3 regions of the Arthrobacter sp. TJ-266 genome follow, and region 2 is predicted to be linked to each of the others. Evidence: predicted binding sites of a transcription regulator. Region 2 holds the regulator's gene; each other region holds the start of a gene.
The links. Region 2 encodes LexA, which represses DNA repair genes until DNA is damaged. Its sites were predicted from a motif close to TCGAACANNTGTTCGA; they were not measured.
Positions count from the first base shown of each region.

Region 1: a site for LexA is predicted at 1,733-1,748, ahead of AC4D12_RS08250 (DUF6504 family protein). Genes of this name have one in related genera too.
Region 3: a site for LexA is predicted at 1,294-1,309, ahead of ruvA (Holliday junction branch migration protein RuvA). Genes of this name have one in related genera too.

Region 1 covers NZ_JBZCNC010000002.1:761,443-764,713, reverse strand. Annotated here, with positions in the region: gene lipA (lipoyl synthase) at 1-467, opposite strand, end outside; gene lipB (lipoyl(octanoyl) transferase LipB) at 464-1,198, opposite strand; gene AC4D12_RS08250 (DUF6504 family protein) at 1,291-1,692, opposite strand; gene AC4D12_RS08245 (serine/threonine protein kinase) at 2,348-3,271, shown strand, end outside.
Region 2 covers NZ_JBZCNC010000005.1:143,506-146,776, reverse strand. Annotated here, with positions in the region: gene AC4D12_RS15175 (histidinol-phosphate transaminase) at 1-448, opposite strand, end outside; gene AC4D12_RS15170 (LysM peptidoglycan-binding domain-containing protein) at 458-898, opposite strand; gene lexA (transcriptional repressor LexA) at 1,306-1,977, shown strand; gene AC4D12_RS15160 (ATP-dependent DNA helicase) at 2,046-3,271, opposite strand, start outside.
Region 3 covers NZ_JBZCNC010000002.1:625,268-628,538, forward strand. Annotated here, with positions in the region: gene ruvB (Holliday junction branch migration DNA helicase RuvB) at 1-496, opposite strand, end outside; gene ruvA (Holliday junction branch migration protein RuvA) at 535-1,206, opposite strand; gene ruvC (crossover junction endodeoxyribonuclease RuvC) at 1,465-2,064, opposite strand; gene AC4D12_RS07650 (YebC/PmpR family DNA-binding transcriptional regulator) at 2,125-2,880, opposite strand; gene pdxT (pyridoxal 5'-phosphate synthase glutaminase subunit PdxT) at 2,883-3,271, opposite strand, start outside.

The DNA.
Region 1 (3,271 bases), on a different contig from region 2:
ATGAGGATCTCGACGCCCGTGCCGGGGTTCATGCTGTGGATCTGACGAATGGTCTCCGCGTAGAGCCAGACGCCCTCGTCCGCGAGATCGTCCCGCGCGACGCCGGTCACGGTCGCGTACCGCAGGTTCATGGAGCGGACGGACTGCGCCACCTTGAACGGCTCGCTCCGATCCAGCGGCTGGGGCTTGCCGGTGTCGATCTGGCAGAAGTCGCAGCGTCGCGTGCACTCGGAGCCGCCGATGAGGAAGGTGGCCTCGCGGTCCTCCCAGCACTCGAAGATGTTGGGGCAGCCGGCTTCCTCGCAGACCGTGTGCAGGCCCTCCTTCTTCACCAGGTTCTTCATCGCGACGAACTCCGGTCCGATGTTCACCTTGGCCTTCATCCATTCCGGTTTGCGCTCCACCGGTGTCTCGGCGTTACGCGCCTCGATGCGCAGCAGGCGACGACCCTCGGGTGCAAGGCTCACAGTAAGGCTCCTTCTGACATGGTGTGCGGCGCCGATCCGGCGTCTTTTCCGGCAATGCCCTCGACGCCCCCGACACCGTCGTCGTCGCCCAGCAGCTCTGCCTCATTGTTGCGCAGTTCCGCTTCGATCAGCGACACGAGGTCAAGGGGGGACACGGACCGGCCGGTCTCGTGCGAGATGGTCGTGACCCCGGCGTCGCTGATGCCGCAGGGGACGATCTGCCGGAACGGAGCGAGGTCGTTGTCGCAGTTGACGGCGAACCCGTGCATGGTCACGCGGTCCTTCACGCGTATCCCGATGGCCGCGATCTTCCGCGCGGGGCCGGAGGCGTCAGCGGCCACCCACACGCCTGATCGTCCGTCGATCCGCGTACCCTCGACACCCACCACTGCGAGGCTCCGGATGATCACCTCTTCGAGGAGGTGCACGTAGTCCGCGATCCTCGCCGGGTCACGCAGGGCGAGGATGGGGTAGCCGACCAGCTGTCCCGGCCCGTGCCACGTCAGCTTCCCGCCCCGGTCCACGGGCACCACGGGCGTGCCGTCGAACGGACGTTCGTGGTCCTCGGCGCGACGTCCGGCGGTGTACACGGGACTGTGCTCGAGCAGGAGGACCGTGCTGGGTGCCTCACCGGCGACGACGGCGGCGTGCAGGGCCTGCTGCATCTCGAGGCCCCGCGCGTACTCCACGTGGTCAGGAGCAAGGCCCACCCGCGACAGCACCAAAGTCATGCCCCAAGGGTAACGCCGTCCACCGACACCGCCCGCCGGTGACCTCGGTGCGCAACGCGCTCGGACGCCGGTCCCGACGTCGGACGGTGATCTCAGGTGTCGTCGGGCAGGTCGAATACGACACCCAGTCGGGCGAGGCGCCACTGGTCCTCGCGCCCGCGGACCTCGAAGTGGAAGACCGGCGCCACGGGATTCGTCTGGGCGGAGAACCTCCAGAACTCCATGCGCAACGCGCGTGACGTCGGCGGGACGTCCTGGTCGCCCTGCTCGACGGCGAATGCGTGCCACGTGCTCCAGTGCTGGGCCGTACCGACGACGGACCAGGTAGAACCCCGCCATCGCAGGGTGCGCGGCCGGACCGTCCCGCCGGCGGGGAGGAGTGTTAGGGTCACGTGCTCGTCGAGCGTCCGCCAGGACGACGGTGTGCTGACGACGTCCTGACGACGACCCGCTCGGGGTCCGGCATCGGACGGGGATGACGTGGGGGAGTGCATGACGGCCTGACGCTGGTGGAAGGAACGTGTCGAACAAAAATAGAACACATGTTCGATCGAGGCAAGGCGTTCTCCGCCGGATCCTGTGGATAACCCGGAGGAGGTCTCGGTCGTGACCTAGAAAGGACACATGAGCGATGCCGTACCGCCGTCCCCGTCCTCCGTGCCGGGCGTTCCGCCGTCGGGAACACCCCTGCCGGTCCGAGGGGGCGCCGTCCATCCGGCTAGGGCTGCGCACGGTCCCGGCACACATGTCGGCCGAGCGAATGATCGTGATGACGACGGCCACGCTCAGCCCACCGCCGTCGGCCTCACGACCGGGCGATTGCTCGGTCGTGGCGGCTCGTCCTCGGTGTGGCTCGTCACCGACTCGGCCGGCCAGCGCTTCGCCCTCAAGGTGGCGACCAGGACCGGGGCTGCTCCTGGCGATCCGCCGCCAGTCCCGCTTGGCTCCTCGTCCTCGTCATCCGCTCCGGGCGATCGCCTACCGAGAGCTCGAGACTACGGAACAGGTGTGCAACCGGCCGGCGCGGGACCGGACACTGCGCCCACCCCCACGCCCCTGCCCGGGCGCCGCGCACGCCGGGCCGCTCTGCCCTCCATCGGGGTACCGGACGTTCCACCGCCATCCGTCGGACGGTCACCGTTCGCTCCCTTGAACGACGGCGCGTCCGTCGACGCCGGTGGTCCGACAGTCAGTGGGAACCATGCAGCACCCGCCGACGACCTCGATCGGGAACTCGCCCTCCTGCGGCGACTCGACCACGACCACCTCGTCCGGGTGCACCGGGTCATCAGCACGAACCAGGGGCCGGGACTGCTGATGGAGCTCGCAGCGGGCGGTTCGCTGCTCGAACTCGTCACGAGCCGGGGGCCTCTGCCCATCGCGGAGGTGGTGACCACTCTCGTTCCCGTGGCTCAGGCGCTCGACCATCTGCACGCGTCAGGCGCCCTCCACGGTGACGTGACGCCCGGCAACATCCTCTTCACGCACGAGGGCCGCCCGCTGCTCGCCGACCTCGGCACGGGCCGACTGCTGGGAACCGATCCGCTGCTCATGCCCGGAACCCCTGGCTTCCTCGATCCCGGGCGGACCGGCAGCTACGATTCCGGCGCCGATGTGTTCGCGCTCGCGGCCGTCGCCTGGTTCGCGCTGACCGGACGGATCCCAGGCCCGACCGATCAGCGTCCGCCGCTCGCGCTGATCGTGCCCGATGTCCCGCTCACCTTGATGCAGCTGATCGAGGATGCGCTGAGCACCAACCGTGAGCGCCGTCCCACCGCTGCATCGTTCGCACGCACGTTGCTCTCCGCCTCGGCTGCGGAACCGGTGGACCTCGTGCCGGCGGTGCACACGAGCGTGCTGCCGGACCTGCTGACGCGCAGGGCTGACGAACGGCCGGCACCACGGCGCTCGCTCATCGCGCGGCTCCGGCGCACAGGTGCGACGAGCGGCCCGCGCACACCCGGAAACGGCAGTACCGGCGCAGGCCGGCGCGTCAACGGCTCCCCGCGAACCAGCCGGTCAGGCCGAAGCACCCGGCCGGCCCGCTTGTTCCCGCGCAGGGCGGTCGCTCCG
Region 2 (3,271 bases):
ACTCGGGGTCCATCGCGAAGGCCGCTCCGCGCTCCGCGGTCACGTAGCGCGTCCCCGTGCCGCTGGCGAGCAGCGGATACATGGAGTAGGTGGGCGGGAAGCCGATGGCCGTGCGTCCGGGACCGCCGAAGGCCTGCAGTATCTGCTGGAGCACTTCGTTCGAGCCGTTGGCCGCCCAGAGCTGGTCGGGCGTCAACCCGTGACCCAGGTACGCGGCGAGGTTCGCGCGGAGTTCCGAGAACTCGCGGTCCGGGTACCGGTTCAACCCGCCGGTGGCGTCCGACACGGCGGCCACGATGGCCTCGTGGACGTCGGCGGGGACACCGTGCGTGTTCTCGTTGACGTTCAGGAGGATGGGGACGTCCAGCTGGGGCGCACCGTAGGGGTGCTGCCCTACGAGGTCGTCGCGGAGGGGCAGGCTCGCAAGGGCGTCGGCAGAGGAAGGCACCTGCCGAGTTTAGCCCTGGACGGGTACCGAGATGCTCTGTCCGGCCTGCACCACGGAGGTCCGCAGGTTGTTGAGCTCGACGATCTCGGCGACGACATCCCGCGTATCGCGATCAGGCGCATAGGACGAGGCGAGGCCCCAGAGTGTCTCCCCCGCCGCGACGGTCACGTCGATGGTCGGCGCTGCCTGCGACGGCCCGTCCCCTGCCTGGGCCTCGGACGTCAGGAACGCCCCGAGCAGGATGAGCATCGCGACGATCAGGGTGATCGGGAGCCCGACGAGGAGGAGACGCCCGCGGCGGGTCAAGGTGATGCGATCGGATACGCCGGCGGGCGTGTGGACGCGCTCGGCGCCGGCCGACGTCCGGGAACGGGCGACGGTGGGCACGATGACGCCACGATCGACGATGGACGTCGTGGAGCTGCCCTGCAGAACCAGTGCTTCGGTCATGACCTGCCTCTTCCCTTCGAACGGTCCGTCCGGGATCTGATTCCGAATCGAACATGCGTACTAATACTCCTGGGTCCTTCTTAGCACTGAGGGACGATGCGTGTCGAGACTCGCTCGAACATATGTTTGAAAACAAGCATCGACTCGCCTAGCGTGGCGTGAAGGACCGACGACCGTTATTCCTTGTCCCCTCGGGGACCGGGGCTTCCGATCTAGGTCCAGACAATCACCCGCCACCGACAGAATCGCTCCCGCGGTCCGGACGGTCCGGCGGGGGAACCCAGATCTGGACGAAGGGCATGCGCGTGGCGGAAGCAGCACCGGCAGACCGGCAGGAATCGAACACAGCGAGCGGTCCGCGCGCGGTTCCCGGGCCGGCCGGTCGTGGTCGTCCCCGCGGGCGGTCGGTGTCCAAGGGCCTGACGCCGCGGCAGCTGACGATCCTGGAAACCATTCAGCGGTCCATCTCGGACAAGGGCTACCCACCGTCGATGCGTGAGATCGGCGACACCGTCGGTCTCGCGAGTCTCTCGAGCGTGACCCATCAGCTGTCCCAGCTGGAGCGCCTCGGCTATCTCCGGCGGGATCCCAAGCGTCCGCGGGCCATGGAGGTCCTCCTCCCGCTCACGCTGACGACCGACGGCGCGTCATCGGACCCGTCGGACGGCGGGGCGGCGTCGAGCGCGGATCAGCAGATCGCGGTGGACACCGCACTGGTACCCCTCGTAGGACGCATCGCGGCTGGTGGGCCGATCCTCGCGGACCAGGTGATCGAGGACGTGATGCCCCTCCCGCGCCAGATCGTCGGGCACGGGGAGCTGTTCATGCTCAAGGTCTCCGGTGACTCCATGGTCGACGCAGCCATCTGCGACGGCGACTGGGTGGTGGTGCGGAAACAGCAGAGCGCCCAGAACGGGGACATCGTCGCGGCGCTGCTCGACGACGAGGCCACCGTCAAGACCTTCCGCCAGCGTGACGGGCACACCTGGCTGCTCCCCCAGAACACGAGGTACGAACCGATCCTCGGCGACCACGCCAGCATCATGGGCAAGGTCGTCTCGGTGATGCGCGCACTCTGAGGCCGTCGGGCCCTGACCGCCCCGGACAACTCCCGTCGACTGCGGTCGTCACCGCCCGTCAGGCCGGGTCAGCGCGCGGAGAGCCGCTCGAGGATGCCGGTCACGGTCGCCCGGTCGGTGGTCGCCCAGAAGGGCGGCAGCGCAGCGCGGAGGAACCCGCCGTACCGCGCGGTCGCGAGGCGGCTGTCGAGCACCGCGACCACGCCGCGGTCCTCCGCCGCGCGGATCAGACGACCCGCGCCCTGCGCGAGCCGCACCGCGGCATGCGTCGCCGAGACACTCATGAACCCGTTGCCCCCGTTCCGCGCAACGGCTCGCGTGCGCGCCGTCATGAGCGGATCGTCCGGCCTCGGGAACGGGATGCGGTCGATGATCACCAGCCTGCAGGACGACCCGGGGACGTCCACCCCCTGCCAGAGGGACATCGTCCCGAACAGGCAGGTGTCCGGCTCGTCGGCGAACTGTGTCACGAGGGCGTTGAGCGAGGACTCGCCCTGGCACAGGATCTCGAAGTCCACCTTGGGCCGGAGCGTCTCCGCAGCCTCCTCGGCGGCCCGTTTGGACGAGAAGAGGCCGAGCGCTCCCCCACGGCTCGCCGTGATGAGCGTGAGGATCTCCGCGAGCTGGGCGTCGGACACCCCCCGCTCCGGCTTCGGGAGGTCCTGTGCCACGTAGAGCACACCCTGTTTGGGGTAGTCGAACGGACTGCCGACGTCGACCCCGGTCCAGGCCGGCGCACCCGGGCCGCTGAGCCCGAGCGATCCCGCGACGGGACCGAACTCGGAACCGATGGCCAACGTGGCGGAGGTGAGGATCACCGTGTGGTCCTCGAACAGACCCTCGCGCAGGCGACCCGCCACCGAGAGCGGGGCGACGTTGAGCGTGGCCGGTGAGGTCTCGTCCGGCTGGGAGTACCCGGAGCCCGGGGTGAACGTGCTGGGGCGCGAGGCCCACACCACCTCGTTCAGATCGGCCGCGGCGAGGATCCGCTCGGCGAGTTCGAAGACGAGCGTCACCCGGGAGCGCGCCACCTGCCGCCCGCCGTCGGCGTCGGCCTCCGACTTCCCCTCGGTCTTCGTGTCCGACAGGGCGGCACGGGAGGCGTCCCGCACCTGCTCCAGGGACTGCGCGAGTTCCTCGGGCAGTCCGCCCGGCAGGAGCCCCGACGGCTGGCGTTCCGAGGCCGCCTCGAAGGCGTCGCCGGCCGTGTCGAGAGCGCCCGTGCTGATGGACGCGTGCCGCCGCAGTGCTGCGGCGGCGGCGGAGACCATCGACGCCGAGAGCTGACCGGACA
Region 3 (3,271 bases), on a different contig from region 2:
TGAGCGGTCCGGGCAGCAGTCCGGCCCGGGTGGTGGCGCCCACGAGGGTGAACGGAGGGAGTTCCAGCGGGATGGCGGTGGCCCCCGGGCCCTTGCCCACGATGATGTCGACGCGGAAATCCTCCATGGCCATGTAGAGCATCTCCTCGGCCGGGCGGGACATGCGGTGGATCTCGTCGAGGAAGAGCACCTCCCCCTCGGTCAGCGAGGAGAGGACGGCGGCGAGGTCGCCGGCGTGCTGGATGGCGGGGCCGGAGGTGATGCGCAGCGGCGCGTTCATCTCCGCGGCGATGATCATGGCGAGCGTCGTCTTGCCGAGTCCGGGTGGCCCCGACAGCAGCACGTGGTCCGCGCTGCGCCCGCGCATCCGGGAGGCCTCGAGCATCAGGGAGAGCTGGCGCCGCACCCGCTTCTGCCCCACGAAGTCGTCGAGGTTCTTCGGCCGGAGCGCGGCCTCGACCGCGCGGTCCTCGGGGTCGGCGGAGGCCGCGACCAGGGGGACGTCGTCGGGCTGGTGGTCCGGGTGCCGGTCCGTCACGAGCCCACCGTCGTCCTCGTCGGGGCACCGGATCCGCGCGTCCCGGCCGACCTCGTGCGGGCCGAGCTCCGGGCGCCGTCCTGCCCGAGCCGGCGGAGGGTGAGTTTGAGGATCTGGCCCACGTCACCGGTCGCCGCGACCTCGGGCGCGTCGGCGACGGCGGCGTCGATGGCCGCGCCGGCGTCCTTCTCGGACCAGCCGAGGCCCATCATGGCGGTGAGGACCTGACCCTGCCACGTCGTCAGGGGGACGCCCGGCGCCGAGTCGAGCGGTACGAGCTTCCCGGCGAGCTCGAGCACGATCCGACGGGCTCCCTTCGGGCCGATGCCGGGTACCTTGCTGAAGGCCTTGTCATCCCCGGCCGACGCCGCGACGCGGATGGCCTCCGGTGTGTGCACCGCGAGCACGGCCAGCGCCAGGCGCGGTCCGACGCCGCTGACGGCAAGGAGGGTCTCGAAGACCTCGCGCTGCTCCGCGTCCTCGAACCCGAAGAGCGTCATCGAGTCCTCGCGGACGATCATCGCCGTGGCCACCGTGGCCTGCTCCCCCGCGCGCAAGCCGGAGAGGGTCTGCGGCGTGGCCTGAACCTGCATGCCGAAACCGTTGACGTCGATCACGGCGGAGTGCAGACCGACGTGGGTCACTGTCCCGCGGAGGGAACTGATCATGGGGTGCTCCAGGGGGGCGGAGGGACGGGAGGTGAAGAGGGCGCTGACGTACCGACGGTCCACGGGCGGCTGACCGCACCGCTGCCTTCGAAGATACGTTCTATTGCAGAACGGTACCGGCCGGGGTGCCGCCGGTCGAGCCGCCACACCGACGCGGGCGGCGTGCGGGCGCTCGAGCGACCCGCGCGCCGTCGCTCGATCAGGGTGCAAGGCCGATTCCCGGGCCGATTCCCGGGCCAGTTCGCGAGCAGGCGTCCGTCACCGACGTCGGGCGCGGGCTTCCGCCTCGGCCCAGAGGCGCTGCGCCGGTGTGATCGCGGCGCCGCCGCTCCTGGCTCCCCCGGTCGCGACGGCACCCGCGCCCGCACTCACGCCGCTGACGCCACGGCGCCACGCGTGCGTGATGGCGAGTGCCAGGGCGTCCGCCGCGTCCGCGGGTCGGGGCGGCGTGTCGAGGCGCAGGATCTTCGTCACCATCTTGGTCACCGCCGCCTTGTCGGCCTGACCGTTACCGGTCACGGCCGCCTTGACCTCGGTGGGAGTGTGCAGGGCGACAGGCACGCCGCGGCGCGCAGCGGACACGATGACGACGCCGGAGGCCTGCGCGGTGCCCATGACGGTGCTGACGTTCAACTGGCTGAACACACGCTCGACCGCGAGCGCGTGCGGCTTGTGGAGATCGAGCCACAGGTCCACCGCCTCGGAGATGACGAGCAGCCGCTCGTCGAGGCTCCGGTGCGCTTCCGTCCCCACCACACCCACGGCCACGAGGGTGGAGCGCCGGTTCGGTTCGACGTCGACGACCGCGAGCCCGCAGCGCGTCAGTCCCGGATCCACGCCCATGACCCGGTACGTCACGGCAGGTCCCGGGTCGTGAGAGCCGCGGCGGCCGCGCGCATCACGGGGAAGGCCTCGATGTCAGTCGTCCTCGAGCTCGGCGAGCACGTCGTCGGGGAGGTGCGCGTTGAAGTAGACGTTCTGGACGTCGTCGAGCTCCTCGAGTGCGTCCACGAGCTTGAGGAACGTGCGCGCACCGTCCGCGTCGAGGTCCACCTGCATGGAGGGGACGAACTCGACGTCGTCGGTCTCGTACTCGATGCTGCTCTCGTCCAGCGCGGCGACCACGGCGCGCAGGTCCTGGGGCTCGGAGACGATCTCGAACGAGTCGGCCGATTCCTTCACCTCGTCGGCGCCGGCGTCGAGGACGGACATCAGCAGTTCGTCCTCGGTGAGACCGTTCTTCGGCAGCGTCACGACACCCTTGCGTGTGAACAGGTACGCCACGGAGCCCGGGTCGGCGATCGTGCCGCCATTGCGGGAGATGCCGAGGCGCACCTCGGAGGCGGCCCGGTTCTTGTTGTCCGTGAGGCACTCGATCAGCAGGGCCGAGCCCTGGGGTCCGCGCGCCTCGTACATGATCGTCTGGTAGTCGACGGCCTCGCCGAGCAGGCCCGCTCCGCGCTTGACCGCGCGGTTGATGTTGTCGATGGGAACCGACGTCTTCTTGGCCTTGGAGACAGCCAGCTCGAGGCCGGGGTTGCCCGCCATGTCCGCGCCGCCCGCACGCGCCGCGACCTCGATGTTCTTGATCAGCTTGGCGAAGGACTTCGCGCGCTTGGCGTCGATCGCGGCCTTCTTGTGCTTGGTTGTTGCCCATTTGGAGTGGCCCGACATGCTTACGCTTCTCCTCTGATCATCCGGATGAAAAGTTCATGGACCCGCCGCTCGCCGGTGACCTCCGGGTGGAAGCTCGTGGCCAGCAGGGTGCCAGAACGCACTGCGACAATCCTAGCGGCGCGTTCGGGCGCCGAGCCGGGCCCGGCGACGTCGTTCCCCGCACTGTCGTGTACGGGGTGTGAGGGCCGATCCGCCGACGCAGCGGGAGGGGTGGGCGCGGCCGGTACCTGGGCGAGGACCTGCACGGCCGGCCCCACCTGCTCCACCCACGGCGCGCGGATGAACACGGCGCGCACGGGCTCGGTCGCAGCCGATCGGTCCGTCGCGGCGAGGCCCTCGAAGGCGAGGTCCGTCTCGAAGGACTCGCGCTGGCGGCCGAAGGCGTTCC